DNA from 2 places in the Streptomyces sp. NPDC016851 genome. Region 2 is predicted to be linked to the other one. Evidence: riboswitches for the same ligand, from Rfam matches in the RefSeq annotation. Region 2 holds a riboswitch; the other holds the start of a gene.
What was found. Region 2 has a riboswitch for glycine ahead of gcvT (glycine cleavage system aminomethyltransferase GcvT). Riboswitches for the same ligand answer to the same signal wherever they lie in the genome.

Region 1 (15,469 bases), on a different contig from region 2:
CGCCCGGCGCTGGGCGGACGCGGGCCGCATCACCACCCACCGCGACGAGGCCGGGCGGCGACTCGTCGACGGGCGGGACCTGGCCGCGTTCTCCGTCGAACTCGCCAGGTCCGACGCCGCCGAGGAGGACGCCCCGTACACCTCGGCCCGCAACGCCTTCCCCGGCATCGTCACCGCGATCAAGCTCGGTGACGTCGCCGCCCAGGTGGAGATCCAGGCCGGCCCGCACCGCCTCGTCTCCCTGCTCACCCGCGAGGCCGTCGAGGAACTGGGCCTGGAGGTCGGCATGGAGGCGACGGCCCGCGTGAAATCGACAAACGTCCATATCGACCGGGTCTGAGGCCGCCTGAGGCCGTCCGAGGCCGTCCGAGGCCGTCTGGGACCGTAGAAACGCACATACGCACCCAGCAGCCCACTCCCCCTGGCTCATGCGAACCCACAGCGCACTTTCCGCTCGCAGATGCGTCAGTATGATCGGCGTATCGAGGAGCCTGCGGGCTCTTGCGCCGCACACCGAGGGAGTGGCCCCCTGATGACCCGTTCCGCGCACCGGACACGCCGGATCCTCCAGGTCGCCGGTGCGTCCGCAGCCGCGCTGCTGACTCTGAACGCCTGCTCCTCCGCCACGGGCTCGGACAAGGGCTCCTCCTCCGCGAAACCCTCCGGCACGGTCACCGTGTTCGCCGCCGCTTCCCTGGAGGAGAGCTTCGAGGCCCTGGGCAGGAAGTTCGAGAAGCAGCACCCGGGCACGAAGGTCACCTTCAACTTCGGCGGCAGCGACACCCTCGCCGCGAGCATCACCGGCGGCGCCCCGGCCGATGTCTTCGCCGCCGCCAGCACCAAGACCATGGCGACCGTGACCGCCAAACAGGACGCGACGGGCACGCCGGTCACCTTCGTCCGCAACCAGTTGGAGATCGCCACGCCGCCGGGCAACCCCGACCGGATCTCCTCCCTGAAGGACCTCACCGAGCCCGGCCTCAAGGTCGTCCTGTGCGACAAGACCGTGCCGTGCGGTGCCGCCGCCCAGAAGGCACTGGACACCGGCGGCCTGAAGCTGACCCCCGTCTCGTACGAACAGGACGTCAAGAGCGCCCTGACGAAGGTCGAGCTGAAGGAGGCCGACGCGGCCGTCGTCTACCGGACCGACGTGCGGGCGGCGGGTGACAAGGTGGACGGCGTGGACTTCCCCGAGTCGGCCGAGGCCGTCAACGACTATCCGATCGCCCTGCTCAAGAACGCGCCCAACCCCAAGGCCGCGAAGGCGTTCGTCGCCCTGGTGCGGTCCCCCGAGGGCCAGAAGGTGCTGTCCGGGGCCGGGTTCCTCAAGCCGTGACCGACACGCTGGAAAGCCGACCCCGCCGCGATCGCCACCGCGGCCGGACCCGCTCGGTGCCGGTGCCCCTGCTGGTGCCCGCCCTGATCGGCCTGGCGTTCCTGCTCCTGCCTCTGATCGCCCTGCTCGTACGGGCGCCGTGGCGCAGCCTCCCCGAGCAGCTGACGAGCGCCGAGGTGTGGGAGGCACTCCGGCTGTCGCTCGTCTGCGCCACGGCGGCGACGGGCCTGAGCCTGGTCGTCGGCGTGCCCCTGGCCTGGCTGCTGGCCCGTGCACGGTTCCCCGGCCGGGGGTTCGTACGGGCTCTGGTGACGCTGCCGTTGGTGCTGCCGCCGGTGGTGGGCGGTGTGGCCCTGCTGCTCGCCTTCGGGCGCAACGGCGTCATGGGGCAGTGGCTCGACTCCTGGTTCGGGATCACCCTGCCCTTCACCACGACGGGTGTCGTCCTCGCCGAGACGTTCGTGGCGATGCCGTTCCTCGTCATCAGCGTGGAAGGCACCCTGCGGGCCGCCGACCCGCGCTACGAGGAGGCGGCCACCACCCTGGGCGCCTCCCGCTTCACCGCGTTCCGCCGGGTCACCCTGCCGCTGATCGCGCCGGGCATCGCGGCCGGTGCCGTACTGGCCTGGGCCCGGGCCCTGGGCGAGTTCGGCGCGACGATCACCTTCGCGGGCAACTTCCCGGGCCGCACCCAGACCATGCCGCTGGCGGTGTACCTGGCCCTGCAGAACGACCCGGCGGCGGCGATCGCCCTCAGCCTGGTCCTGCTGGCGGTGTCCATCGCGGTCCTGGCGGCCCTGCGCGACCGCTGGATGACGGCGTCGTGATGTCCCGGACCGGCCCTTCGACACCCTGGACGTGGCTCTCATGACCGAGACGACCGGCCGCGACGGCACGGCACCCGCCCTCCTCTCGGAAGGCCTCGACGCCCATCTCGTCGTCGACCGCGGCCCCTTCCGCCTGGACGTCGCACTCACCGCCGCCCCCGGGGACGTCGTCGCCCTGCTCGGCCCGAACGGCGCCGGCAAGACCACGGCCCTGCGCGCCCTCGCAGGGCTCACCCCTCTCACATCGGGTCATCTACTGCTGGACGGCATCCCGCTGGACGCCACGCCACCCGAGTCCCGCCCGGTCGGTGTCGTCTTCCAGGACTACTTGCTCTTCCCTCATCTGACCGCCCTGGACAACGTCGCCTTCGGTCCGCGCTGCCGGGGTGCGAGCAAGGCCGAGGCCCGTGCCCAGGCCGCCGAGTGGCTGGACCGGATGGGTCTGGCCGACCACGCCGGTGCCAAGCCCCGCCGTCTGTCGGGAGGCCAGGCGCAGCGCGTGGCCGTGGCCCGGGCCCTGGCCACCCGGCCCCGGCTGCTGCTGCTGGACGAGCCCCTCGCCGCGCTCGACGCCCGTACCCGTCTTGAGGTGCGCGCCCAACTGCGGCGCCACCTCGCCGAGTTCGAGGCCGTGGCCGTCCTGGTCACGCACGACCCGCTGGACGCCATGGTGCTGGCCGACCGTCTGGTCGTCGTCGAGGACGGCCACGTCGTCCAGGAGGGCACGCCCTCGCATATCGCCCGCCACCCCCGCACGGACTACATCGCCCGGCTCGTCGGCCTCAACCTCTACCGGGGAAGGGCCGAGGGCCACACCGTCCGGCTCGACGCGGGCCCGGCCATCACGACCACGGAAGAGCTCTCCGGCCCGGCCTTCGTGGCGTTCCCGCCCGGCGCCGTGACGCTGTACCGCGACCGCCCCACGGGCTCCAGCGCCCGCAACCTCTGGCACTGCGAGGTCGCCGGACTGGAGACGCACGGCGACCAGATCCGCGCGGACCTCACCGGCGAACTCCCCCTGACCGCCGACCTCACCACGGTCGCCGCGGCCGAACTCGACCTGCGTCCCGGCGCCCCGGTCTGGGCGACGGTCAAAGCGACGCAGACTCACGCATACCCGGCATAGGGAACTCGCCGGGCTACCGTGCCCCCATGAGCCTGAGCATCCGCAACCAGCTTCCCGGCACCGTCATCGCTGTCACGCCCGGCGGGGCCATGGCGACGGTCAGGGTCCGCCTCACCGGCGGCCAGGCCCTCACCGCGGCGATCACCCGCGAGGCGGCCGACGACCTCGGCCTTGCGCCGGGCGCCGCCGTGCGGGCCCTGGTGAAGTCGACGGAGGTCTCGCTGGCCACCGCCCCCGTCGAGGGCCTGTCCATCCGCAACCGGCTCCCCGGCACGGTCACGGACATCGCGACCGGCGACGCCATGGCGTCCGTGCGGGTCACCGTCGACGGCGGTGAACTGACCGCCGTGATCACCAGGGACGCCGCGGACGACCTCGCCCTCTCGGCCGGAACCCCCGTCATCGCCCTGATCAAGTCGACCGAGGTGTCCCTCGCCGCCGAATGACGGGAGGGGCCCCGCACCGCGGAGCCCCTCCCGTCCGACCTGTCCGGTCGGTCAGTCCTCGTACGCGTCCAGCGGCGGGCAGGAGCAGACCAGGTTCCGGTCGCCGAAGGCCTGGTCGATGCGGCGCACCGGCGGCCAGTACTTGTCGGCGACCGAGACCCCGGCCGGGAAGACGGCCTCCTCACGGCTGTAGGCGTGCTCCCACTCCCCGGCGAGCGTCCCGGCGGTGTGCGGGGCGCCCCGCAGCGGGTTGTCGTCCGCGGGCCACGCACCGGAGCCGACGTTCTCGATCTCCGCGCGGATGGCGATCATGGCCTCGCAGAACCGGTCCAGCTCGATCAGGTCCTCCGACTCGGTCGGCTCGATCATCAACGTCCCCGCCACCGGGAACGACATCGTCGGCGCGTGGAAGCCGTAGTCGATCAGCCGCTTGGCGACGTCGTCGACGCTCACCCCGGTCGCCTTGGTCAGCGGCCGCAGGTCGATGATGCACTCGTGTGCGACGAGCCCGCCGGGGCCGGTGTAGAGCACCGGGTAGTGCGGCTCCAGGCGCTTGGCGATGTAGTTGGCACTGAGCACCGCCACCTGCGTGGCCCGCTTCAGCCCCTCGCCTCCCATGAGCCGGACGTAGGCCCAGGAGATCGGCAGGATGCCGGCGGAACCCCACGGCGCCGCGGAGATGGGGCCGACACCCGTCTCCGGGCCCGCCTCGGGCTGGAGCGGGTGGTTCGGCAGGTACGGCGCGAGGTGCTCACGCACCGCCACCGGACCGACGCCCGGGCCGCCACCGCCGTGCGGGATGCAGAAGGTCTTGTGCAGGTTCAGGTGCGAGACGTCACCGCCGAAGTGCCCCGGCTTGGCGAGCCCCACGAGCGCGTTGAGGTTGGCCCCGTCGACGTAGACCTGCCCGCCCGCCTCGTGCACCTGCGCGCAGATCTCGGAGACGTGCTCTTCGAACACACCGTGCGTGGACGGGTACGTGATCATCAGCACCGACAGCTCGTCGCGGTACTGCTCGATCTTGGCCCGCAGGTCCTCGACGTCGATCTCGCCGTCGTCGGCGGTCTTCACGACGACGACCTTCATGCCCGCCATCACGGCGCTCGCGGCGTTGGTCCCGTGCGCGGACGACGGGATCAGGCACACGGTGCGCTGCTCGTCCCCGTTGGCCCGGTGGTACCCGCGGACGGCGAGCAGACCGGCCAGCTCGCCCTGCGACCCGGCGTTGGGCTGGAGGGAGACCTTGTCGTACCCGGTGACCTCGGCGAGACGGTCCTCCAGTTCACGGATGAGCTTGAGGTACCCCCCGGCCTGCTCGGCGGGCGCGAAGGGGTGCAGCTGCCCGAACTCGGGCCAGGTGACCGGCTCCATCTCCGTGGTCGCGTTGAGCTTCATGGTGCAGGAGCCCAGCGGGATCATGCCCCGGTCGAGCGCGTAGTCGCGGTCGGCCAGCCGGCGCAGGTAGCGCAGCATCGCCGTCTCGGAGCGGTGCTGGTGGAAGACGGGGTGCGTCAGGTACTCGTCGGTCCGCAGCAGACCGTCCGGAAGCCCGTCTTCCGTGGTCGCGTCCAGCGCCTCGATGACCCCCTCGACCCCGAAGGCGGCCCACACGGCACGCAGCTGGGCCCGCGTGGTCGTCTCGTCGCAGGCGATCGAGACGTGGTCGGCGTCGACGAGACGGAGGTTGACCCCGTTCTCCCGCGCGGCGGCCACGACCTCGGCGGCCCGGTCGGCGACGCGTGCGGTCACGGTGTCGAAGTAGGAGCCGTGCACGACCTCGACCCCGCCGTTCGCGAGCCCGGCGGCGAGAACCGTGGCGTACCGGTGGGTGCGCCGCGCGATGCCCTTCAGGCCCTCCGGGCCGTGGTAGACGGCGTACATGCCCGCCATGACGGCGAGCAGCACCTGGGCGGTGCAGATGTTGCTGGTGGCCTTCTCGCGGCGGATGTGCTGTTCACGCGTCTGGAGCGCCAGTCGGTAGGCCTTGTTCCCGTCGGCGTCCACGGACACGCCGACGAGCCGCCCGGGCAGGCTGCGCGCCATCTTGTCCTTGACCGCCATGTAGCCGGCGTGCGGACCGCCGAAGCCCATCGGCACACCGAAGCGCTGCGTCGTCCCGACGGCGATGTCCGCGCCGAGCTCACCGGGCGACTTCAGCAGCGTCAGCGCGAGCAGATCGGCGGCGACGGTGACGAGCGCCCCGAGTTGGTGCGCCTGGTCGATGACCGGCTTGATGTCGCGCACGGCTCCGGAGGCGCCCGGGTACTGGATCAGCACGCCGTTGATCTCGCGCTCGGCGATCTCGGCGGGGATGCCCTCGCCGAGGTCGGCGACGACGACCTCGACGCCGGTCGGCTCGGCCCGGGTCTGGATCACGGCGATGGTCTGCGGCAGCGCGTCCGCGTCGACCAGGAACAGACCCTTCTTGTTCTTGCCGAGCCGCCGCGACAGCGCCATGGCCTCGGCGGCCGCGGTGCCCTCGTCGAGCAGCGAGGCACCGGAGGTGGGCAGTCCGGTGAGGTCGGCGACCATGGTCTGGAAGTTGAGCAGCGCCTCGAGCCGTCCCTGCGAGATCTCCGGCTGGTACGGCGTGTAGGCCGTGTACCAGGCCGGGTTCTCCATGACGTTGCGCATGATGACCGGCGGCGTGAACGTGCCGTAGTACCCGAGTCCGATCATGGAGCCGAGGACGTGGTTGCGGTCGGCGAGGGAGCGCAGCTCGGCGATCACCTCGGCCTCGCTGCGGGCGCCCGGCAGGTCCAGCGCCTCGGCGCTCTTGATCACGGCCGGGACCGCGGCGGCCGTGAGCTCGTCCAGCGAGCCGTAGCCGACCTGCGCGAGCATCTTGGCGCGGGCCTCGTGGTCGGGGCCGATGTGACGCTGCTCGAAGGGAACTGCCTCTTCGAGTTCGGAGAGCGGGATGCGATGGGCGGTCATTTGCGGAGGCCTCCTGGTCTGACACGACCTTCGAGGGGCACCACGGCACGGGTACCCGAACGGCCTCCCCCTCTGTCATCTCGACCTGAGAGCTTCACCGGATCGCCCGAAGGCCTCCGGTTTTCACCGTCGGTGAGAGCGGAAGCCGTCGACACCCGCCCTGCTTTCCAGAGTGACCTCGTCCGTGCGGTACGTGTGCCTGAGAGATTCCGGGGAGGATTTGCTCCTTCGGCGCCTCCGATGGTGTCTGGAGGACTCTCCCGCACGGGGTCAGCAGCCGCTGCCAGCGTACCAGCGCGGTCAACGCACGAACCTTCGAGTGGCCGCCTCCCCGATTGTGCCGTTTTGTAGTGTTCACGGATGAGTTGCGACTACGTGGAGGGCCCGTGCGAACCGATACCGATCCGCGCAACCTGATCGGCCGCAAGGCGTTCGACCGCAACGGAACCAGGATCGGCACGATCGACGAGGTCTACCTCGACGACGCCACCGGTGAGCCGGAGTGGGCGGCCATACGGACCGGCCTGTTCAGCAGGGACGCTTTCGTCCCGCTCGAACCGAGTGAACTGATCGACGGCGCCCTCCACGTGCCCTTCGACCGCGCCCTGATCAAGGACGCCCCCGACTTCGGCGTGGGCCGGCACCTCTCCCCCGAACAGGAACTGCAGCTCTACCACCACTACGGCCTCGACGTCGCCGCGCCTCCCCCGCTGCCCGACCACGACTTCGGCAAGCTGGCGGGCACGGACGAGACGGCCTGAAGCCCCGACCGGCCGGTCTAGGGGGCAGCGGACCCCACCCCCACAGCCCCGGCCCCACCCTCCGGCCCACCACCACTCTCCCCCGGGCTTGATAACACCAGCGGCAACGGATCCGCCGGCTCCAGGTCCGGATCGTCGACCCGGAAGGTCCGCACCCGCCCGGGCTCGGAGCCGGGCGTCTCGAACCGCACGGTGACCCGCCCCAGACCGCTTCCCTGCACCCATCCGTGCCCGAACAGGGCGTGCCGTACGTCGTGCCCGGCGGGCCACCGCCGCTCGGCGAGCGCCGGCTGCTCCTCGGCCGGCGCCACGGCGTCCTCCTCGAGCGGTCCCTGCGCCTCCGGCCGCTCCCCTGCCGCCTGCGCGAAGAGATCCTCCTGGGTGTAGTCGGCGAGCCCGCTGACGCCCACCCCGAGCAACCGCACACCGCCCGTCGTGTCGACCGAGTCGAGCAGCCGGGCCGCCGCCTCACGGATCACCCCGGGATCGTCCGTCGGCCCGCGCAGCGTCTCGGACCGGGTGAGCGTCGAGAAGTCGTACCGCCGCACCTTCAGCACGATCGTCCGCCCGGACAGCCCGGCCCCGCGCAGCCGCCGCACGCACCGGTCGGCCAGTCGCTGCACCTCGAGACCGACCCGCACCCGGTCGTGGATGTCCACGTCGTAGGTGTCCTCGACCGACACCGACTTCGTCTCCCGCTCCGCCACGACAGGCCGGTCGTCCCGCGCGAGCGCCATGGCGTACAGGCCGTGCCCGTGCGACTTTCCCAGCAGCCGGACCATCTCGTCCTCGCCCGCCTCGGCGATCTCCTCGATCGTGGTGATCCCGGCCCGCCGCAGATGATCGCCCGTCGCCGGCCCGACCCCCGGCAGCGTCCGCACCGACATCGGCCCGAGCATCGCCCGCTCGGTCCCCGGCTCGATCACCACCAGCCCGTCCGGCTTGGCCTGCTCCGAGGCGATCTTCGCGAGCATCTTGGAGGCGGCGAGCCCCACCGATCCCGTGAGCCCGGTGACGGCCCGTATGTCCGCGCGCAGCTGCCCTCCGACGAGCCGCGCCGACTGCTCGTCCCACGCCGCTCCCCCGGCTTCCAGGTCCACGAACGCCTCGTCCAGGCTCAGCGGCTCCACCAGCGGCGACAGCGCCCGCAGCAGCTCCATCACCCGCTCGCTGATCGCCTTGTAGAACCCGAAGCGCGGCACGAGGTACGCGGCGTTGGGCGCCAGCCGCCTGGCCTGCCCCATCGGCATCGCCGAATGCACACCGAAGACCCTCGCCTCGTACGATGCCGTGGCCACGACGCCCCGGGGCCCGAGCCCGCCCACGACGACGGCCTTTCCGCGCAGGCTCGGCTTGGACGCCTGCTCCACCGAGGCGAAGAAGGCGTCCATGTCGAGATGCAGGATCGTGGGCGCGGTTCTCACATCTCCGATGCTGCCCTACGCCACTGACAACGCCCCGGGCAACCACCCTGACACCCCCGGGAGAAACCGCTTGCGGCCCGGCGCGGAAACGTCCCGCCTCCAACGGCCAGGGGGGCACCGCACTGCCGGACGGTTCAGACGGCCCGGTTCCGCCGACGCGCCAGCTCGTCCGCCGGGTTGGACCCGACCAGGGTCTCGCCGGTGTCGATCCGCTCGCCGTGCAGCTGGGACAGCGCGCTCTCCACGTCCCGCCACACCACGCCCACGGCGATCCCGAAGACGCCCTGGCCCCCTTGGAGCAGCGCGTGAACCTCGTCCGGCGAGGTGCACTCGTAGACCGTCGCCCCGTCACTCATCAGCGTCATGCGCTCCAGATCGCGGAAACCGCGTTCTCTGAGGTGCTGGACGGCCGTGCGGATGTTCTGGAGCGACACCCCGGTGTCGAGGAACCGCTTGACGATCTTCAGGACGACGACGTCCCGGAAGCTGTACAGCCGCTGCGTCCCCGACCCGTAGGCGGGACGCACACTCGGCTCGACGAGGCCGGTGCGGGCCCAGTAGTCCAACTGCCGGTAGGTGATTCCGGCGGCCGCGCAGGCCGTGGGGCCGCGATAGCCGATCTGCTCGGACGCCATGGACGCCGTCCCTCCGCTGCTCGGCACAGCCGTCGGTCGCTGCGGAACGTGATCAGCCACCCCGCCGGGCTGGGGACATCCCCCGCTCGGGCGGAGCCGTGAGCCCGGGGGAGGGTACGGACCGCTCGCCCTGAGACTGCGCTCGGGGCCACCCCCAGCCGTACCGTCGCCGCTGCTTCTCACGCCGACCTCCGTCCTTGACCTGCCTTCTCGACGGTAGGCAGTCACCCGGGGTGCGTCAACGATCGCCACACTCGCCACGCCGAGTGATAATCACCCTAAGAGTGGTTTCCCGTGCCCCACCGCGGGGAAAGGCTAGCCGAATGCCCCCGATACGGGCCGCGTGACGCTCTCACTCGCCTCCGGCACATGCGGGCATTTCACCCGTCACACACAGGGCGGGCGACCCTGCCGCGGACCACATCGTCCGCCGGGCCGCCCACGCGCCTCACTGGCCTCCGGCACTCCCCGCCGTCCGGCTCTCACCGGATTCCGGAGCTCACTGGCTGCTGCTGCCGAAGTCCTCCGGGGAGATCTGGTCGAGGAACTCGCGGAATTTCTCCACCTCGTCCTCCTGCTCGTCCGGGATCGCGATACCGGCGTCGTCGAGCACCGTGTCACTGCCGTAGATCGGCGTTCCGGTGCGCAGGGCCAGCGCTATGGCGTCGGACGGACGGGCGCTCACCTCGACGCCGCTGGCGAAGACCAGCTCCGCGTAGAAGACGCCCTCACGCAGGTCCGTGATGCGCACTTCCGTGAGCTCCTGACCGACGGCCTCCAGCACGTCCTTGAACAGATCGTGGGTCAGCGGCCGCGCAGGAGCCATGCCCTGCTGGGCGAAGGCGATCGCCGTCGCCTCACCCGGTCCGATCCAGATGGGGAGGTAACGGTCGCCTCCCACTTCACGCAGCAGCACGATCGGTTGGTTGGAGGGCATTTCCACCCGGACACCTACGACATCGAGCTCGTTCACACAGCAACCCTAGGCCGTGCTCGGGATGTTTGGGTAGTCGGGCCGGGAACGGGCGCCTGTTCCGGTCGCCCGCGACCGGCCGTCTCAGGGCAGCCGCACACCCAGCGCCGTCTGCACCAACGCGGCATGCAGCCTCACGGTGAGCCCCGCCAGCTCCTTGGCACGGGCTTCCGCGTGAGCCCTGGTCTGCGGGTTCCGGTGCCGCTTCAGCGGGGCCACCACCTGGTCCACGAGCCCGGCCTCGCGGTCGGCGGCGGCCTTCATCACCCGCAGGTGCCGCGGCTCGATCCCGAACCGCCCCAGCTCGGCGATCAGCGAGGCCACCGTGACCGCCTCCGCGTCGTAGACCCCGTCCTCCAGGGGGGTGACGAGCCCGTACGACTCCCACTCCCCGAGTTCCTCCTCGCCGACGCCGGCGGCGGCGAGGAGCTCCTCACGCCCGATCCTGGCCGCCGTGGGCACCTCGGGGGACTCGGGGACGCTCTCGCCGTCACGCTGACGGCCCAGCGTCGGCAGCTGGACGGCCTCACCGCGCTCCATGGCGTCCAGATGCTCGCGGATCACCTTCAAGGGCAGATAGTGGTCCCGCTGCATCCTCAGGACATGGCCGAGGCGCTCGACGTCATGGGCGCTGAACTTGCGGTACCCCGACGGGGTCCGCTGTGGCTCGATGAGCCCCTCCGCCTCCAGGAAACGGATCTTGGAGATGGTGACCTCGGGGAACTCGTCGCGCAGCACGTTCAGCACCGTGCCGATGCTCATCAGCCTGTCCGTGGCGGCGGCGCCGTGCCCGGCACCGCCGCTCGGTGTTTGCAGCATGGACCTTCCCTGACGGACGGACCTTCGCGGGCTTCCCCGGACGAAATCCGGTCAGTAGCCCCGCTGGCTGGCGTAGAAGACCAGCCGGTACTTGCCGATCTGCACCTCGTCGCCGTTGTTCAGGGCGACCTGGTCGATCCGCTCGCGGTTCACGTACGTGCCGTTCAGGCTGCCCACGTCGGCCACCGTGAACGAGCCGTCCTGACCTCGGCGGAACTCCACATGGCGCCGGGAGACCGTCACGTCGTCCAGGAAGATGTCGCTCTGCGGATGACGCCCGGCCGTGGTCAGATCGCCGTCCAGCAGGAAGCGGCTGCCCGAATTCGGCCCGCGGCGCACGACCAGGAGCGCGGAGCCCAGCGGCAGCGCGTCGACGGCCGCCTGCGCCTCCGGGGACAGCGTCGGCATCGGCGTCTGGCCGGTGGTCTCGCTGTCGTAGGCCTCAAGACCGGAGATGGAGATCGTGGAGGTCGTCTCGGACGGACGCTCCGCCGCCGCTCCCGCCCGCAGCGGCGCGCCGCAGTTGGAGCAGAAGCGGCTGTTCTCCGCGTTGCGGTTACCGCACCTCGTACACACCAGGGCCGACATCGGATCCTCCTGCCGCGGCTGCCCACCGGGGGCATTGGACGCATACGGGTCGGAAAACCCTCCACCCGCACTTGAGGGTTGCCCGAAACCTATGCCGCCAGGCTGCGCAGGGTCAACCGACGGCGCGCCCTGACCTCCGGAAACGTCGCCGCCCGGGCCACCGACCTGGTCCCGGAACAGCGGCCGCTGGCCCTCCGCGTCAGGCTGTGCGCGATGGCGAGCGGTCGCATTGTCGCTGCCTTCTCGCGCGCTCTTGCCGAACAACTTCGCAAACAACTTCACGGGCGATTCCCCTTGACCGAAACAGACCCGCCCGTGGGGCAGGACGAACCCTGACTGAACACTCTGGCCGACCCGGACATCCTGACAACGTCCGTCTGCACCAGACAGTTTCCACCACGCACCACCCATTCGGTGCGCCGACCCCCCGCAACCTCATGCCCTCGCCCGACCTCGCCCATGCACCCCCGGTTCACTGGGAGGACGACCGAGCGTAGTCAGGCCGCTTCACCTGCCGCAAGGCGTCCACGACGATCTTGGTCGACCGCTCGATGGTGACCGTGGCCTGTTCCTTCTCGAGAGTCTGCACCACGCCTCCGGGGATGTTGAGCGCCGGCTCGAGATCCTGCGGCTTGCCGATGACCTTGAAACGATAGGGCGCGTTGATCTTGTTCCCGTCGACGCCCACGCCCTTGCCGGAGTCCGCCAGGTACGTGCCCGCGACGACCCGCACGCCGTTCACCTGAATCGCCTCGGCACCCGCCGCGCGCAGCTCCTGCACCGCGTCGAGCAGCATGTCCGCCTCTACCGTGCCCTTGGTGTCCTCGATGGTCACGGTGATGCCGGGCCCCTGCGCGGCCACGGTTCCGGCCAGGATGCCGAGTTGCCTCTCCTTCTCGACCGTCTGCTTCCGGGCCTCCTCGGCCTGGTCCGAGCTGTTCTCCAACTCGTCGCGCTGCTTCTCGAGGCCCTGCTTCTCGTCCTCAAGACGCTGCGTACGGTCGTCCAGTTCATCGAGGATGCGGACGAGATCTTCCTGACGCGCACCGCGCAGCGCGCTGTCACCGTCGCTGTGCGAGGCCACCTGCACGGCCAGCCCGAACCCGAGGCCGAACAGCAGCAGCGCGACGATGAGTTGGGCCCGTGAGACCCGCGGCGGCCACAGCCCCTTCACCAGCCGCTGCCGACCGGTCAACCGCGGCTCGGTCTCGGGGCCGGGCCCGGCAGCCGTCTGCGGTTCGGGCTCCGGTTCCGGTTCCGGTTCTGGTTCCCGTTCTGGTGCTGGTGCTGGTTCTGTTTTTGATTCAGGAGCGTCCTGGGCGGCAGGAGCCGGCGCGGACACCTCCTGGGGCAGTTCCCTGCGCAGCCGGTTCCCGGACTCGCCGTTCCCGTCGCGCTGGTCCGCGCGCGTGCCGCCGTTGTCCTCGGGGCGCTTGTCGTCGTGCTCGCTCATCGGCCTCACGCCCGGAACACGTGCCGGCGGATCGCCGCGGCGTTGGAGAAGATCCGGATACCGAGGACGACCACCACACCGGTGGACAGCTGGGCACCCACGCCCAGCTTGTCCCCCAGGAACACGATCAACGCGGCCACCACCACGTTCGACAGGAACGACACCACGAAGACCTTGTCGTCGAAGATGCCGTCGAGCATGGCCCGCAGGCCGCCGAAGACGGCGTCGAGCGCCGCCACGACAGCGATCGGCAGATAAGGCTCGACCACCGCCGGAACCTCAGGCCGGACCAACAGGCCGGCCACGACTCCCACGACGAGGCCCAGTACGGCGATCACGATGTGCCCTTCTCGCTCTTCTCAATGCTCGGCTGTGCTGTACGTACGATCACACTCGGCGCGGCAGGCAGCCGCAGGTCGTCCTCCACGGAGATGCCTGTCCTGATGCCGTAACTCTCCTGGAGCGCGTTCAGATAGAGCCCGTCCGCGCTGTCCTGGAACCGGGTGCTCAGCCGCTGTCCGTCCCCCACCGCGAGCACCGTGTACGGCGGCACCAGCGGCTTGTTGTCGACCAGTATCGCGTCCCCCGCGGCCCTGATCGCGGACAGGGCCGTCAGCCGCTGCCCGTTGATGGAGACGGCCTCGGCGCCCGACTCCCACAGCCCGTTGACCACGCGCTGCATGTCCCGGTCGCGCACTCGGCCCGTGTCGGAGAACCCGGTGGTCTCACGCGGGTCTCCGTCACCGCCCGAGCCGGCTTCCTTGGCGTCGTTGACCACGAGCTTCACGCCGGGGCCGTGCACCGCTGTGGCGCCCGACAGGATGCCCACGATGTCGGACTCGGCGCTTCCACCGCTGTGCTTCAGCGCCTCCCGCTGGCGCGCGCTCACGTCCTCGCGCAGCCGGTCGACGGAGTCCTCCAGCTTGTCCGCCGCCTCGGTCTCCCGGTCGATCCGGTCGACCAGTTCCTCCCGCTCCTTGGCGACGACCGGAGCGGCGACGCGCGCCTGGGCCGCTCCCAAGGTCACGACGAGGGCCGCCAGCACCAGGCCGGCAGCGAGTCCCAGCTTCGCCCTGAGCGTCCTCGGCATGCCACCGTCGCCCGCGGCCTTCTTGCGCGCGGCGGCCTCGGCGTAACCGTCGTCGAGGCTGTGGTCCATGACGTTGGTGATCAACGACATGGACGCGTCCGGGCGCCGGGGCCGCGTCGGTGTGCTCCGAATGGGGGGTTGCTGCGGCATGCCGCACATCGTCGCACGTCGCGGCCACTACCTCCGAAACGGCCCCACGGCGTGCCGGACAGGCCCCGTTGGGGACACTTGTCCGGCACGCACGCGTGCAGCCCGTTTACCGGCCGGCGCTGTCCACGACCGCCGACCACTCGTCCAGCAGGGCCTGCGCGGAGGCGTCGTCCGGCCCCTCGGCCCACAGGTGGGTGACGGCCTCGGCCGGGTCGGGCAGCACCATCACCCAACGACCGTCGGTCTCCACCACCCGCACACCGTCCGTGGTGTCCACGAACCGGTCTCCGGCCGCCTCGACGACCCGCCGCATCACGAGTCCCTTGACGGCCCACGGAGTCGCAAGGTCCCGCTTCAGGACGTGCGCCCGCGGGATCCGCGCGTCGATCTGGCTGAGCGTGAGCTGCGTCCGCGCCACGAGCCCGATGAGCCGTACGAAAGCCGCGGTGGCGTCGTACACGCTGCTGAACTCCGGGACGATGAACCCGCCCTTGCCGTCACCACCGAAGATCGTCCCTTCCTCACCACCCACGCGCGTGAGGTCGTCGGGAGACGTGGTCGTCCACTCGACCTGGGTCCCGTGGTACGCCGCCACCTGCTCGGCGATCCGGGTCGTGGTCACCGGAAGCGCGACCCGGCCGCTGCGCCGCTCGGCCGCGATGAGGTCGAGCAACACGAGCAGCGCCCGGTCGTCCTCGATGATGCGGCCCTTCTCGTCGACGAGGGACAGCCGCTCACCGACGGGATCGAACCGCACTCCGAACGCGGCCCCCGAGGACGCCACGATCTCTCCGAGACGCACCATCCCCGACCGCCGCATGTCGGCCGTCTCCGTCGGCCTGGACTCGTCGAGACCTGGATTGATCGTCAGCGAGTCGACACCGAGCTTCCCCAGCAGACTGGG
Region 2 (15,469 bases):
CGAGGTGGTCCGTGGAGGGGGCGGGCCTGTCGAGGAAGACGTACTTCGCGTCGACGACGGAGACGGGGCGGCCCGCCCGGTACAGCACGATGTCCGGACGCAGACGCACCCTGCGGGCCTCGTCCAGGCGGTGGTGTCCCTCCTGCCCGGCGCACCGGATCCCCTGGCGGGCGAGTACGTCGCCGAGTGCCAGGGTGAGGAACCGTTCGAAGACGTCCGGCATGTCGAGCAGGAAGCCGTCCGCCGCGGTGGGTGTCCCGCCGGCCGGCTGGACGGAACGGGCGGACAGCACCAGTTCGGCCAGCCGCAGTACCCGGGTGTAGCGGGAGTTGAGGCGGTTCGGCGTCCAGCGGGGCAGGGGCGCGCCGGGGTGGAGGGGGCGGACGCCCGTGAGGTGGCCGGCCAGGTGGCGCAGGGTCATGGCCGTGCGCCGGGGAACTCCGGGGAGCCGGGCGGCCAGGTGCAGGGCCGTGAGCAGGACGCGGTTCTCGGCGATGTCCGGGGTGTGGTCGTCGTAGCGCACGGCGACCGGCAGCGGCAGGCCGACGCGGCGCAGCTGGTCCGCCGTGCGGATCCGGCCCCGGATCAGGGGCAGGTCCTCCTCGACCGTGCGATAGCCGTGCAGCACTCCCGCGTCGAGCGTGCGGCGGGCGGTGCGGGCGAGCAGGTCGGCGACGGCGGGCAGCAGGTCGTCCGACTCGGCGGCGGTGACCGGCTCGGGCCGCCAGGGGTCGCCGGGGGAGTAGGAGAGCAGGAACAGCAGGTCACGGACCGGGAGTTTGGGACGCAGGCGCAGCTGGACGGCTCCGCCGGACGGCGTGCGCAGCCGCACCAGGCCGACCTTCTGGTTTCCCCTCAGGCGCCAGCGTCCGCCCGCCGCCGGGGTGAGCCGGACCAGGTCCGGCACGGAGAGCAGCCCGGCGATCTGGTCGCCGGTCAGCTCCCGCACGGTGCCGGGGCCGGTCTCCCGCACGGTGAGGTCGAGGCCGGCCGGGCCGGGGCCGGCGGGGCGGGGGGCGGTCACGCCTCCTCCGGGTCCTGCCCGAGCGCCGCCCGCAGGGCGGGCAGGCCGTACTCCTCCTCCACGTCGACACCGGTGCCGTAGAGCTGGTCCTCCAGCAGGGGCAGGATCTGGGTGCGCCAGACGAGGTCGAGTCCCTCCGGCCGGGCCGCGGCGGGCTTCATCAGGTACGACGGCCCGATCGCCCGGTCGGCGTCGCCGAGCCGGGCGTTGAGCGCGTCCAGCAGCCTGGCCGCGGTGTCCGGCAGTCCGCGCTCATGCAGCCAGCGGTCCAGCAGGCCCTGGACCGGCGGCTTCTCGGGGGAGAGGCGGCGGAAGGCGAAGCGTCGGCGCATCGCCGCGTCGACGAGGGCGATCGAGCGGTCGGCGGTGTTCATCGTGCCGAGGAGGAACAGGTTGTCCGGCAGGGTGAACGGGGCGTGCGGGCTGTACTGGGTGGTGACGGGCTCCTCGCGGTACTCCAGCAGGAAGTACAGCTCGCCGAAGACCTTCGCCAGGTTGGCCCGGTTGATCTCGTCGACGATCAGGACGTACGGGTTGGCCGGGTCCTTCGCGGCGCGTTCGGCGAGCAGCCGGAACGGCCCGGGCACGACGTCGAACACCACCGAGCCGCCCTCGCCCCGGACGGGACGGAACCCCTCGAAGAAGTCCTCGTAGGTGTACGAGGGGTGGAACTGCACCAGCTCCACCCGGTCGGGCCCGGCGAGATGCCGGGCGAGGGCGCGGGCGAGGTAGGTCTTCCCGGTGCCGGGCGGGCCGTGGAAGACGAGCTGTCCCTGCTCCTGGAGCTGTTCGGCCGTCTCCCGCAGCCACTCCAGGGGCATCAGCAGGCGGGCCGCCAGTTCCTCGGTGACCGGCGGCAGTTCCAGCGCCTTGGTGACGTCGACGTCGACGAGCTCCTCGGCGACCACGTCCTCCAGCCCCGCCCGCTCGGCGAGTTCGGCCGCGACGCTGCTGATGTCGTAGACCGTCGGCGGCAGGGGCAGCCGGGCCTGCACGCGCTCGGGCAGCTCCGCGCGGACGAGCGGTCGCTCGGCGGTGGCCCAGCGCACCGGCCGGCGCCGGGCGTTGTCCGGGCCGTCCGAGGCGTCGTACGCGGCCGGGCCCTGGACGGTGCCGACGTGCACCTCGTCCGGGGTGACGGTGACGACCAGGTCGCCCGGCTGCATGAGGGTGAGGAAGGCGTGCAGCTGGTACGCGGCCTGCCCGCGCAACTGGGCGCTCGACTCCGGCATCGCCTCGGCGACGGCCCGCTGGACGTCCTGCTTGGCGGCGCCGGCGGGGAGCTCCGGGATCTCCCGCCAGGACATCGAGCAGTAGCCGCGCCCCAGCCAGTCGGGGATGAAGTTGCGCCCGTCCACGTTGTATCCGCGCACCAGCCAGCCGCGCTGCTCGTGCTCGACGGCGCCCCTGCGCCACCTGCCCACCCACGGCTCGTCGTAGAAGTCGACCGCTTGCCCGGTCTGTTCCTCCAGCGTCCGGCACAGTTCCAGCAGGTCGCGGTCGTCGTCACCGGTGGGCTCGGGGAGTTCGTCCGCGAACGCCTTGACGATCTCCTGCTTGTGGTAGGCGCTGGCGATCGGCTGGTAGAAGTCGGGGAAGAGCAGGAACAGCAGGACGTGGATCTGCGCCCGCCCCTTCTTGTGCCCGACCGACTCCTGGATGCCCAGGCACAAGGCCTTGAACCCCAGGGGATCCGTCAGCACCGCCTCCCGCTCCGCACCGGTCATCCCGGCGAGCCGCTCCACCAGCAGGACCAGGATCTGGAACTGCGCCCAGCGGTAGTTCAGAAAGCCCTGGCCGCCGTTGATGAAGCCCTTCAGGCCAGGCTCCAGATCCTCCGGAACGGCCACCGGGCGGCCGGTCCAGGACAGCACCTCGCCGAGGATCTGGTGTTTCTTGGCCAGCCCGATCTGCTCGGGCACCAGCGGTGCCATGTTCACGAACAGCAGCTCGGCCGCCAGCACGACCGTCGCCTCGGGCGCGCCGTCGAGCTGCCGCCGCAGCTTGACCAGGAAGGTGTCCGAGGACTCGTCCGGCCGGTCCACGAACCGCGCGCGCAGATCGGCGGCCGTGGCCTCGCTCCAGGCCGGCACCTCCCGCGCGAACGCGGACTTCCCGCTCAGCAGACCGTCCCGGAAAACCCGCCGCACCGCCGCCACGACCTCGACGCTGTCCGCCCGCCTCGTCACTGCGCCCACCCCCTGGTGCTCGAAGGGCCCAGACTAGGCGGACAGCGGCACGAAGGCCTCCAAGGGGGGCGCAGGCCACGACGGCGAACGAGAACGGTGTCCGACCAGATGACGACAGCACACACCCCCGCGGTGACCCCGACGGCAGCGGACGACGGCGGCGAGGCCGGGAGCGGCACCGTGCTCTACCTCGGCCTGCGGCGCTCCCCCCTGGAATGGCGCGCCGAACTCGACGCCGCCGCCGCACGGGGACTGACCGTCCACGTCGCGTCCGACGCCGACGTCTCCGACACCGGGCTGCCCGGCCACCGGATCGGCTCCTTCGACCGTGGCTCCTCGCTCGCGGAGCAGGCCGCTGAGGCATCCCCGGACCAGGCCCCCGTCGCTGTCGTCTGCTGGGGCGACAAGTACGTGGGCCTCACCGCGCTGCTCGCCGAGCGGTTCGGGGTGCGCGGCATCGGTACCGACGCCGCGGCCGTCACCACCGACAAGGCCGCCCAGCGCCGGTCCATGGAGCCGTACGGGCTCAACCCGCCCTGGCGGGCGGGCCGGACGCCCGACGACCTGCGGGCCGCCGTGTCGGAGCTCGGCACCACGGGCCGTCCCCTGGTGTTCAAGCCCGCCCACTGCTCCGGCGGCCGCGGCATGGCGCTGATCACCCAGGACACCGGCCTGGACGAGGTGTTCGCGCTCACGGCCGCCAACTACTCAGGGACCGGCGACTTCCTCGTCGAGGAGTACGTCGACGGCTCCGAGCACTCCGTCTCGGGTGTCGTCTCCGACGGCACGGTGCGGATCCTGGGCGTCACCGACAAGAGTGTCGACGGGCCCTTGTCCCCGTCGTGGGCCACGGCTGTCCCCTCCGCCCTGACGGACATACAGGTCAAGGACCTGATGCGGGCCGCTGAGCAGGCCGTGCTCGCCGTCGGCCTCAGGACCGGCGGGTTCCACGTCGACCTGCGGCGCGGCTCCGCGGGCCCCGTCGTCCTGGAGGTCGGCGGACGGCTCGGAGGCGACCTGATCAACTCCCACCTCATCCCGTACGCGCACCAGGGGGCTGTCCGGCCGTACGAGGCGCTGCTCGCCCTGCTCACCGGCGGAGAGCTGCCCGGCGAGACCCCCGAGCCCAGCCGCGGCGCGGCCATGGTGCTGCTGCCCCGGGCCGGGCGCCCGGCGGGCGAGGTGGCCGTGGCCGCGCTCGCGCGCCCGCGGGTCGTCCTCGCCGAGGACTGGCCCGGCACGGACACCGTCGTGGCGGTCGTCGTCACCGAGGACCCGGCCGACCTGCCCGCGGCCGTCGCGGAGGTCCGCGAGGCGGCCAGGTGACCGCGGGCCCCACGCCTGGGCCCCGCCTTCGACGAGCTGACGCGCCTCACCGGCAGGGGCGGCGACAGCGGCTTCCGCCGGGACCGCCACGACCACGGCGGCCGCCGCCCGGCGCCGCGCGGGCCGTCAGCACGCGATGGTGTTGACGGCGAGTCCGCCCCGCGCGGTCTCCTTGCACTTGACCGACATGTCGGCGCGCTGCGACCCGGCACTGCTTTGCTCGCCTCGCCGGACCTGGTCTCGGCCCGCCTGAAATTCCGCGCGCCAGGCGGTCTGACGCCGCTGAGAACCCGATCGGCGCATTTCCGATTTCAGGTCGCCGCGTCGTTCCGGCCGGTTCGGGCCGCACAACCCGTCCTTCCCCCTGTCGTGACCAAGTGCGCCAGTTCATGACCAAGTGCGCCAGATCGCGGGGGGGGAGAGAGAGTGAGCAGGGCCTGACGTGCCCCAGTAAGTTCCAGGGACTTTCCGCCGCGTGAGCAGGAAGGGCTCGCCAGCACTGAAAGGCACGAACGCGCTGGTCAGGGCCCATGCCCTCAGCACTCGATGATGTTGACCGCCAGCCCGCCCCGCGCCGTCTCCTTGTACTTGACCGACATGTCCGCGCCGGTGTCCTTCATCGTCTTGATGACCTTGTCCAGGGACACCTTGTGGGAGCCGTCGCCGCGCATCGCCATGCGCGCCGCCGTGACGGCCTTCACCGCGGCCATGCCGTTGCGCTCGATGCAGGGGATCTGGACCAGGCCGCCCACGGGATCGCAGGTGAGGCCCAGGTTGTGTTCCATGCCGATCTCGGCCGCGTTCTCCACCTGTTCCGGGGAGCCTCCGAGGACCTCGGCCAGCGCGCCCGCCGCCATGGAGCAGGCGGAGCCGACCTCGCCCTGGCAGCCGACCTCGGCGCCCGAGATGGAGGCGTTCTCCTTGAAGAGCATGCCGATCGCGCCCGCGGCGAGCAGGAAGCGGACCACGCCCTCCTCGTCGGCGCCGGGCACGAAGTTCATGTAGTAGTGCAGGACGGCCGGGATGATGCCGGCCGCGCCGTTCGTCGGGGCGGTGACGACCCGGCCCCCGGCCGCGTTCTCCTCGTTGACCGCCATCGCGTAGAGGGTGATCCACTCCATGGCGAGGGCCTTCGGGTCGCCCTCGGAGCGCAGTTTGCGGGCGGTGTTCGCGGCCCGGCGGCGCACCTTCAGACCGCCCGGCAGGATGCCCTCGCGGGACATGCCGCGCGCCACGCACGCCTCCATGACCCGCCAGATCTCCAGCAGTCCGGCGCGGATCTCCTCCTCGGTGCGCCAGGCCCGCTCGTTCTCCAGCATCAGCGCCGAGATGGACAGGCCGGTCTCCTGGGCCATCCGCAGCAGCTCGTCGCCCGTGCGGAAGGGGTACTTCAGCACGGTGTCGTCGAGCTTGATGCGGTCCGCGCCGACCGCTTCCTCGTCGACGACGAAGCCGCCGCCGACCGAGTAGTACGTCTTCGTCAGCAGCTCGGCGCCCGAGGCGTCGTACGCCCACAGCGTCATGCCGTTGGCGTGGTACGGCAGGGTCTTGCGGCGGTGCAGGACCATGTCGTCGTCGTAGGAGAACGCGATCTCGTGCTCGCCCAGCAGGTTCAGCCGGCCGCCGGCCTTGATCGTCTCCACCCGTTCGTCGGCCTTCTCCACGTCCACCGTGCGCGGCGAGTCGCCCTCCAGGCCGAGCAGCACCGCCTTGGGCGTGCCGTGGCCGTGGCCGGTGGCGCCGAGCGAGCCGTAGAGCTCCGCGCGGACCTTCGCGGCCGGGGCCAGCAGCTCCTCGTTGCGCAGCCGCCGGGCGAACATCCGGGCCGCGCGCATCGGGCCGACGGTGTGGGAGCTGGACGGGCCGATGCCGATCGAGAACAGGTCGAAGACCGAGATGGCCACGGGGGACTCCTGACTACGGGGGTGGTGCAAGGGGTGGTGCAGGGTTTCAGGGCGCCCCGCCCCACGCGGAACGGGGCGCCCTGAAAGGTTTCTTCGTTATGTGGTCGAACCCGGGTACAGCGGGTGCTTGTCGGCCAGGGCCTTCACCCGGGCCTTGAGGGCTTCGGCGTCGTACGACGGCTTCAGCGCCTCGGCGATGACGTCCGCGACCTCCGCGAAGTCCTCGGCCTGGAACCCGCGGGTGGCCAGGGCCGGTGTGCCGATCCGCAGGCCGGACGTCACCATCGGCGGGCGCGGGTCGTCCGGGATCGCGTTCCGGTTGACCGTGATGCCCACCTCGTGGAGGCGGTCCTCGGCCTGCCGGCCGTCCAGCTCCGAGTGGCGCAGGTCGACCAGGACCAGGTGCACGTCCGTGCCGCCGGACAGGACGTCCACGCCCACGCCCCGGACGTCGTCCTTCACCAGACGCTCGGCCAGGATGCGGGCACCCTCCAGCGTACGGCGCTGGCGCTCCTTGAAGTCCTCCGAGGCCGCGACCTTGAAGGCGACGGCCTTGGCCGCGATCACATGCTCCAGCGGACCACCCTGCTGACCGGGGAAGACGGCGGAGTTGATCTTCTTGGCCAGTTCGGCCGTGGAGAGGATCACACCGCCGCGCGGGCCGCCCAGCGTCTTGTGGGTGGTCGTGGTCACCACGTGCGCGTGCGGCACGGGGTTCGGGTGCAGCCCCGCCGCGACGAGCCCGGCGAAGTGCGCCATGTCGACCATCAGGTACGCGCCGACCTCGTCCGCGATCCGGCGGAACGCGGCGAAGTCCAGCTGCCGCGGGTAGGCCGACCAGCCCGCGACGATCAGCTTCGGCTTCGACTCCTTGGCCAGCCGCTCCACCTCGGCCATGTCGACCCGGCCGTCGTCGCCCACGTGGTAGGCGACGACGTCGTAGAGCTTGCCGGAGAAGTTGATCTTCATGCCGTGGGTCAGGTGCCCGCCGTGCGCGAGGTTCAGACCCATGATGGTGTCGCCCGGCTTGAGCAGCGCGAACATCGCGGCGGCGTTGGCCTGGGCGCCCGAGTGCGGCTGCACGTTGGCGTGCTCGGCGCCGAACAGCTCCTTGACCCGGTCGATCGCGATCTGCTCGACCACGTCGACGTGCTCGCAGCCGCCGTAGTAGCGGCGGCCCGGGTAGCCCTCGGCGTACTTGTTGGTGAGGACCGAGCCCTGCGCCTCCATGACCGCGACCGGGGCGAAGTTCTCCGAGGCGATCATCTCGAGCGTGGACTGCTGCCGGTGCAGCTCGGCGTCGACCGCGGCGGCCACGGCCGGGTCGAGCTCGTGCAGGGGTGTGTTCAGGACGGACATACGGCTATGACTCCTCAGCCGGCGGAGAACGCGGTGTACTCGTCGGCGGAGAGCAGGTCGCCCGGCTCCTCGGCGACCCGCACCTTGAACAGCCAGCCGCCCTCGAAGGGGGCCGAGTTCACCAGCGACGGGTCGTTCACCACGTCCTCGTTGACCTCGGTGACCTCACCGGAGACGGGGGAGTAGAGGTCGGACACCGACTTGGTCGACTCCAGTTCGCCGCAGGTCTCGCCCGCGGACACCGTGTCACCGACCTCGGGGAGCTGGACGAAGACCACGTCGCCGAGCGCGTTGGCCGCGTGCTCCGTGATGCCGACCGTCGAGACGCCGTCCTCGGCGGCCGACAGCCACTCGTGCTCCTTGCTGTAACGCAGCTGCTGGGGGTTGCTCATGGCCTGGATTCTCCTGTACGCGCGGGAGTGCTGATGAAGGGGACTGCTGGTGAGCGCCGTGATGTGCCGGGGCCGCTGGTGCGGCCCGACGGCCAGTGTCTACTTCTGGCGCTTGTAGAACGGCAGCGCCACGACCTCGTACGGCTCGTGACTGCCCCGGATGTCCACGCCCACGCCGGTCGCGCCGGGCGCGGCGTGCGCGGGATCCACGTAGGCCATCGCGATCGGCTTGCCGAGCGTGGGGGAGGGGGCGCCGGAGGTGACCTCGCCGATCACCTCGCCGCCGGCGACGACCGCGTACCCGGCGCGCGGGACCCGGCGGCCCTCGGCGACGAGCCCGACCAGCACGCGCGGCGGGTTCTGCTCGGCCCTGGCGGCGGCTTCGCGCAGGGCCTCGCGCCCCACGAAGTCGCCCTCCTTCTCGAACTTCACCACCCGGCCGAGCCCGGCGTCGAAGGGCGTCAGCGAGGTGCTCAGCTCGTGCCCGTACAGCGGCATGCCCGCCTCCAGGCGCAGCGTGTCGCGGCAGGACAGTCCGCAGGGGACCAGTCCGGCGCCCTCGCCGGCCTTGGTCAGGGCCTGCCACAGCTCGACGGCGTGCTCCGGCTTCACGAACAGCTCGAAGCCGTCCTCGCCGGTGTAGCCGGTGCGGGCGATCAGGGCCGGGACCCCGGCGACCGTGCCGGGCAGACCGGCGTAGTACTTCAGCCCGTCGAGGTCGGCGTCGGTGAGGGACCTCAGGATCCCGGGGGACTCCGGGCCCTGCACGGCGATCAGCGCGTAGGCGTCCCGGTCGTCGCGCACCTCTGCGTCGAAGCCGGCGGCGCGCTCGGTCAGCGCGTCAAGGACCACCTGGGCGTTGGAGGCGTTGGCGACGACCATGTACTCGGTCTCGCCCAGCCGGTAGACGATCAGGTCGTCGAGGATGCCGCCGTCGGCCCGGCAGATCATGGTGTAGCGGGCGCGGCCGGGCTTGACGCCGCCGATGTTGCCCACCAGGGCGTGGTCGAGGAGGGCGGCGGCCTGCGGGCCGGTGACGGTGATCTCCCCCATGTGGGAGAGGTCGAAGAGCCCGGCCTTCGTGCGCACGGCGTTGTGCTCGTCGCGCTCGGAGCCGTAGCGCAGGGGCATGTCCCAGCCGGCGAAGTCGGTCATCGTCGCGCCGAGCGAACGATGCAGGGCATCGAGCGCGGTGTGGCGCAGTGGCGTACTGCTCATCGGTCGGTCGTCTCCAAGGGCATGACGGGCGAGGTCGTTCCTCCCCATCTGTCATCGGAACCTGAGAGGTTCGCCATGACCACGGGGGACACGGCTTGCACCTTGGGTGGAGCCACGCCCGCCGCCTCGGCGACAGGGGATGGCCCGCTTTTCAGATGTGCCTCGCCCGCGCGGTAACGGGGCCTGAGAGATTCAAGGGAGGGACTTGCTCCTTCGGCGCCCCAGCGTCAGCGGTGCTGGGAACTCTCCCGCGCGGATTCAAACGGCCGGTATGCAGTTGGCGCGCACATCATTGCACGCATTGTCGCGGGGCGGCAGGGGCAGCACCCTGTAGCAGGGCTGTTGCGGGAAGAGGACTAAAACCAGAGACATCGGGCATTACCTTCTCTTTACACTCAGCGGGGATGGGACTCGTACCTGGCCCCAGGGGAGGACGATCACGGTGAACAGGACCACCGCGTACGCCACGACATCGGGCGTCGCGCTGCCCGAGCAGCCGGCCGTTCCGGCACGGGCGGCCTGCGGCCCGCTGCCGGTGCCGGTCGTCCGCGATCTGCGCGAGCGCGAAGGCCGAGGCCCGCACGCGCTGCTCTTCGGCCCCCGCGACCTCGTCGTGGTCACGGGCCTGCCCGGCAGCGGCAAGTCCACGCTGATGCGGCGCACCGTGCCGGGCCGGCGCATCGACTCCCAGGACGCCCGCGACCGCTGGGACAGCCGCATGCCCCGCTTCCTGCCGTACGGGGTCTACCGCCCGCTCGTCCGCCTCGCCCACTACGCCGGGCTGCGGCGCGCCCTGCGCACCGGCGAGGGCGTCGTCGTGCACGACTGCGGCACCCAGGCCTGGGTCCGCCGCTGGCTGGCCCGCGAGGCCCGGCGCCGGGGCGGCACCCTGCATCTGCTCCTGCTCGACGTCACCCCCGAGGAGGCCCTGGCCGGCCAGCGCGACCGGGGCCGCGGCGTCTCGCGGTACGCGTTCCTGCGCCACCGCGCGGCGGCCAACCGCCTGCTGCGCTCCGTGGAGCGGGGCGAACTGCCCGCGGGCTGCGGCTCGGCGATCCTCGTCGACCGGGACGCGGCGGGCACCCTGCGCCGGATCGGCTTCACGGGCTGACCGCCGGCGGCCGGGGAGCCGCTAGCCTTTTGAGCCACAGCAGTGGTTCCAGGCAGGCGGTAGGCAGATGGACTTCCCGGCGGACTTCTCCGCGGACTTCCCGGCGCACACGCAGACCCACCCGCACGGCGGATGGCCCGGCAACGAACTGGAGGAGGTGCTCTCGGCCTCCCTCGGGGCCGGGCCGTCGGCCGGCGGGCGGATCGTCGAGGTGCTCGGCCGGAGTTTCGTCTGGGTCCCCCTGCCGAGCGGCGGCGGCCCGCAGAGCGGTCCCCTCGAGCTGCCCGGCATCGAGATCGAGGGCCAGGCGTACGTACCGGTGTTCAGCTCGGAGGAGCAGTTCCGCCAGGTCGTCGGCTCCCACATGTCGTACACGATCGCGCCCGCCGTGGAATTCGCCCGCGGCCTGCCCCCGCACGCGGGGATAGCCGTCAACCCGGGCGGCGTCGTCGGCATACCCCTCCCGCCGCCCGCGGTGGCCGAGCTCTGCCGGGCCGGCCGGACCCCCTTGGACGGCCCCGCGAGCGGCGGCCGGGTCCGCCTCTTCGAGCCCGACTGGCAGGACGACCCGGTGGACTTCCTCGCCGCCGCCTCCGCGGAGTTCGAGGCCATCGGCGTCGTCCTCACCGCCCGCCGCTGCCTCGCCGCGATCGAGACCGCCGACCCGGTGATGTTCGTGGGCGTCGAACTCTCCCAGTGGGAAGGCGACCTGCGGGCCCTCCCCCTGGAGGCCCTGTCCCGAGCCGTGACCCGGTGCCCGGCCCCGTGGCAGGTCAACCTGGTCCTCCTGGACGTGGCGGAGGACCCGGTGGGCACCTGGATGAGGGACCGGGTCCGGCCCTTTTATCAGCGGTAGGACAGCGAACTCAGGGGCGCGGGGAACGGCGCGACAAGCCACACACGACCCGCGCCCGCAAACCGGCACCAATCCCCGAGCTCCCGCACGGGCTTAAGCTAGGTCACGGTCGAGGCGTTGTACGAAGGGGCGGTAAAGGTGAGCGCGAGCGGCACGGCCGCGGCCGGACAGGTCGAGCACATGCTGCGCCAGGTCACGCCCGGGCGTTACGACGCCTACGAGGCACTCCTGCGCGCGCTCGCGACCCCGCACTCCGGCCAGATCTGGATGCTCCTCTGGCACGGCCAGGCGGGCTCCCCCGACGCCCAGTACGGGAACATGGAGGTCGACGGCTACGGCTACGCCCCCTGTGTGACCTCCGCCCAGGAGCTCTCGGCGAGCGGCTGGAACCGCAGCTACGAGGTGGTCGACGGAGTCGACGTCGCCCGCGCCCTCTACCCCGACCACTACGGCCTCTGGCTCAACCCGCACGCCCCGGGCGGCGGGGTCGGCATCCCCTGGCTCGACCTGCGGCGGATCGCCACGGGCCTGGACCGCCAGCCCGCCGGCCCGCTGCGGCTGTCCGAACCGGCCATCGAGCTCCCGCAGTTCTACGCCCTGCTCGCGCAGAACGCCCACCGCACCCCGGCCGTCCGCTCGCTGCGCCGGGCCTGGGTGCAGCCCGCGCTGGGCGCGCCGTACCTCGCCATCGGACTGGATGTGTACGACACCTCGCCGCCGGCCGTGGATTCCGTGCGCGCGATGATGCAGCAGTCCCTCGGTGCCGTACCGGACGGGCTGCCCGTCTCGACCGTCGCCATGTCCGACGAGCACGACCCGGTCGCCATGTGGCTGCGCGCGAGCGCCCGCCCCTTCTACGACCGCGAGGCCCACGCCACCGCCCCGGTCCAGGCCCCCGCCTCGGGCTACGGCTACCCCCCGGTCCAGGGCCGCTACTGACGCGTCCGGCGGGCCCCCGATGGCCTCTCTTTCCTCACCTTCAAACGCGACCGGCTCTCAGCTCTCCGCGCGTAGATAGGGGGGAAAGGCATGGGTCTGTCCTAAAATGCCCCTGTCTCAGCGCGTCCGACCCCCGCTACCCACTGTCCGGATAACGGAACCCCGCAGACAGCATCACGTTTACGCATCCTTTCACCGCCAAGTCTGGCAACAGATCGCCAAAGCGTTGAAGACTCCCCGCAAGACACGGGCCGGGTCGGTCTTGTGTACGAGACAAACAAACCGCTACAGCGGCAGCCAGGGGCTCGGCGATCGCCGGCCCGAGAGGGGTCAATCGCACCGTGACCGCACCGATCGAGACCACCGGGGCGGAAGCCGGAGCACAGCCCGAGGCCGTGCTCTCCGGGGTCAAGAAGAGCCAGATCGAGGGGCGTTCGCTCACCCAGATCGCCTGGATGCGCTTCAAGCGGGACAAGGTGGCGATGGCGGGAGGCGTCATCGTCATCCTGCTCGTGCTGATGGCGGTGTTCTCCAAGCCCATTCAGTGGATCTTCGACCTCGATCCCAACAAGTTCAACCAGGACCTCATCGACCCCGCGCTGCTCGCCCCCAAGGGCGGCTGGGGAGGCATGAGTTGGGACCACCCGCTCGGCGTGGACCCGCAGTACGGCCGGGACATGCTCGCCCGCATCATCGACGGCTCCTGGGTCTCCCTCCTGGTCGCGGGCGGCGCCACGCTGCTGTCCGTGTGCATCGGCACTGTGCTCGGTGTCGTCGCCGGTTACTACGGCGGCTGGATCGACAGCGTCATCAGCAGGCTGATGGACACCTTCCTGGCCTTCCCCCTGCTGCTGTTCGCCATCTCGATCTCCGCCTCCGTGCAGGACGGCTTCTTCGGTCTCGAAGGCCTGTCCCTGCGCATCAGCGTGCTGATCTTCGTGATCGGCTTCTTCAGCTGGCCGTACATCGGCCGCATCGTGCGCGCCCAGACGATGACCCTGCGCAAGCGTGAGTTCATCGAGGCCTCCACGAGCCTCGGGGCACGCGGCCCGTACATCCTGTTCCGCGAACTGCTTCCGAACCTCGTCGCGCCGATCCTCGTCTACTCGACGCTGATCATCCCGACGAACATTCTGTTCGAGGCCGCGCTGAGCTTCCTCGGTGTCGGTATCGCTCCGCCGCAGGCCTCCTGGGGCGGCATGCTCAGCAACGCTGTGGATCTCTACACGGCTGATCCGCAGTACATGTTCGTGCCCGGACTGGCGATCTTCATCACCGTCCTGGCCTTCAACCTGCTGGGTGACGGGCTGCGTGACGCCCTCGACCCTCGCAGCAAGTGATCCATCGAATGAGGGGGCTTCCTCAGGTGAAGACGAGAAGGGTGACCGCCGGCGTTGCGTCGGTCCTGGCACTGTCGCTGGGCGCTGCCGCATGTGGCGGCGGAGGTGACGACAACGACGGGAACGGAGGCAACGGCAAGAAGGACGCCGCGCTGACCTCGATCGTCAACCCGTCGAGCAAGAAGGGCGGGACGGTCACGTACGAGCACTCGGACGTGCCCGACTCCCTCGACCCGGGCAACACGTACTACGGCTGGGTGCAGAACTTCTCCCGCCTCTACGGCAGAACGCTCACCACGTTCAAGCCGGCGGCGGGCAAGGAAGGCCTGGAGGTCGTCCCGGACCTCGCCGAGGGACTCGGCAAGTCCAGCCCGGACGCCAAGACCTGGACGTACAAGCTGCGCGCCGGCGTGAAGTTCCAGGACGGCACCCCGGTGACGTCCAAGGACGTGAAGTACGCCATCGAGCGTTCCAACTTCGCGCCCGAGGCCCTGTCCAACGGCCCGACGTACTTCAAGGCGTACCTGGAGGGCGGTGACAAGTACAAGGGTCCCTACAAGGACAAGTCCGCCGAGGGCATCAAGTCCATCGAGACGCCGGACGACCGGACGATCGTCTTCAAGCTGAAGCAGCCGTTCGCCGACTTCGACTACCTGGCGACGTTCTCGCAGACGGCGCCGGTGCCGCAGTCGAAGGACACCGGTGCGAAGTACGTGCAGGCGATCCAGTCGACCGGCCCGTACCAGTTCCAGTCCTACGAGGAGGGCCGCGGCGCCACCCTCGTGCGCAACCCGCAGTGGGACGCGAAGACGGACCCGATCCGCAAGGCCCTGGCGGACAAGATCACGATCAAGTTCAAGGTCAACCCGGTCACGGTCGACAACGACCTGCTCTCCGACAAGATCACGGCTGACGCGGCCGGCACGGGTGTGCAGCCGCAGACCCAGCCGAAGGTGCTGCGAGGCAAGTACGCCAACCAGACGGACAGCTCGTACGCCGGTGCCACGCAGTACATCGCGCTCAACGTCAACGTGAAGCCGTTCGACAACGCCGACTGCCGCAAGGCCGTCCAGTGGGGCCTCGACAAGCAGTCGGTCCTCGACGCCATGGGCGGTTCGCCGAAGGGCGACGTGGCGACCACGCTGCTGCCGCCGTCGGTCAACGGCTACACCAAGTTCGACACCTACGCGACCGACGGTCACAAGGGTGACGTGGCCAAGGCCAAGGCGGCCCTCAAGGCGTGCGGCAAGCCGAACGGCTTCAACACGATCCTGACCGCCCGCTCCGACCGTCCCGCCGAGGTCGCCGCGGCGACCGCTGTCCAGGCGTCGCTGAAGAAGATCGGCATCAACATCGAGATCAAGCAGTTCCCCTCCGGCAAGTACTTCTCCAACTTCGCCGGTGTCCCGAGCTACGTCCACGACAACAAGCTCGGCATGCTCTCGATGGCGTGGGGTGCCGACTGGCCGACCGGCTACGGCTTCCTCGACCAGATCATCAACGGCGCCGCCATCAAGCCCTCGGGCGGCAACAACCTGATGGAGCTGGACGACCCGAAGATCAACAAGGCCCTGACGGACGCGATCGCCAACACCGACGACGCGGCCCGCACCAAGGCCTGGGGTGACATCGACAAGATGGTGCTCGACAACGCCTCGGTCGTCCCGCTGGTCTACCGCAAGAACCTGCTGCTCCGGCCGGCGTCGGCGAACAACGTCACGGTCACGCAGGCCTACCTCGGCATGTACGACTACCTGCTGATGAGTTCCTCCAAGTAACACCAGCAGGCCGGATCCTTTCGAAAGGCAGGT

Region 1: linked by a shared signal. The riboswitch ahead of gcvP (aminomethyl-transferring glycine dehydrogenase) and the one ahead of gcvT (glycine cleavage system aminomethyltransferase GcvT) in region 2 are both predicted to bind glycine.

The regions. Positions count from the first base shown of each region.
Region 1 covers NZ_JBVHEP010000022.1:2,627-18,095, reverse strand. The annotation lists gene ACZ3I3_RS29955 (TOBE domain-containing protein) at 1-340, shown strand, start outside; gene modA (molybdate ABC transporter substrate-binding protein) at 533-1,336, shown strand; gene ACZ3I3_RS29945 (ABC transporter permease) at 1,333-2,163, shown strand; gene ACZ3I3_RS29940 (ABC transporter ATP-binding protein) at 2,204-3,289, shown strand; gene ACZ3I3_RS29935 (TOBE domain-containing protein) at 3,316-3,735, shown strand; gene gcvP (aminomethyl-transferring glycine dehydrogenase) at 3,787-6,672, opposite strand; glycine riboswitch at 6,850-6,945, opposite strand; gene ACZ3I3_RS29925 (PRC-barrel domain-containing protein) at 7,059-7,433, shown strand; partial or broken gene ACZ3I3_RS29920 (DNA polymerase IV) at 7,352-8,857, opposite strand; gene ACZ3I3_RS29915 (MerR family transcriptional regulator) at 8,992-9,675, opposite strand; gene ACZ3I3_RS29910 (bifunctional nuclease family protein) at 9,992-10,465, opposite strand; gene ftsR (transcriptional regulator FtsR) at 10,550-11,284, opposite strand; gene ACZ3I3_RS29900 (FHA domain-containing protein) at 11,336-12,283, opposite strand; gene ACZ3I3_RS29895 (DUF881 domain-containing protein) at 12,345-13,325, opposite strand; gene ACZ3I3_RS29890 (small basic family protein) at 13,331-13,663, opposite strand; gene ACZ3I3_RS29885 (DUF881 domain-containing protein) at 13,660-14,574, opposite strand; gene ACZ3I3_RS29880 (sugar phosphate nucleotidyltransferase) at 14,672-15,469, opposite strand, start outside.
Region 2 covers NZ_JBVHEP010000009.1:278,740-294,208, reverse strand. The annotation lists gene ACZ3I3_RS17335 (McrC family protein) at 1-1,024, opposite strand, end outside; gene ACZ3I3_RS17330 (McrB family protein) at 1,021-3,213, opposite strand; gene ACZ3I3_RS17325 (ATP-grasp domain-containing protein) at 3,322-4,539, shown strand; gene ACZ3I3_RS17320 (L-serine ammonia-lyase) at 5,076-6,443, opposite strand; gene glyA (serine hydroxymethyltransferase) at 6,540-7,802, opposite strand; gene gcvH (glycine cleavage system protein GcvH) at 7,817-8,194, opposite strand; gene gcvT (glycine cleavage system aminomethyltransferase GcvT) at 8,294-9,412, opposite strand; glycine riboswitch at 9,451-9,573, opposite strand; glycine riboswitch at 9,574-9,673, opposite strand; gene ACZ3I3_RS17300 (AAA family ATPase) at 9,855-10,523, shown strand; gene ACZ3I3_RS17295 (enhanced serine sensitivity protein SseB) at 10,591-11,379, shown strand; gene ACZ3I3_RS17290 (enhanced serine sensitivity protein SseB C-terminal domain-containing protein) at 11,518-12,318, shown strand; gene ACZ3I3_RS17285 (ABC transporter permease) at 12,660-13,658, shown strand; gene ACZ3I3_RS17280 (ABC transporter substrate-binding protein) at 13,667-15,436, shown strand.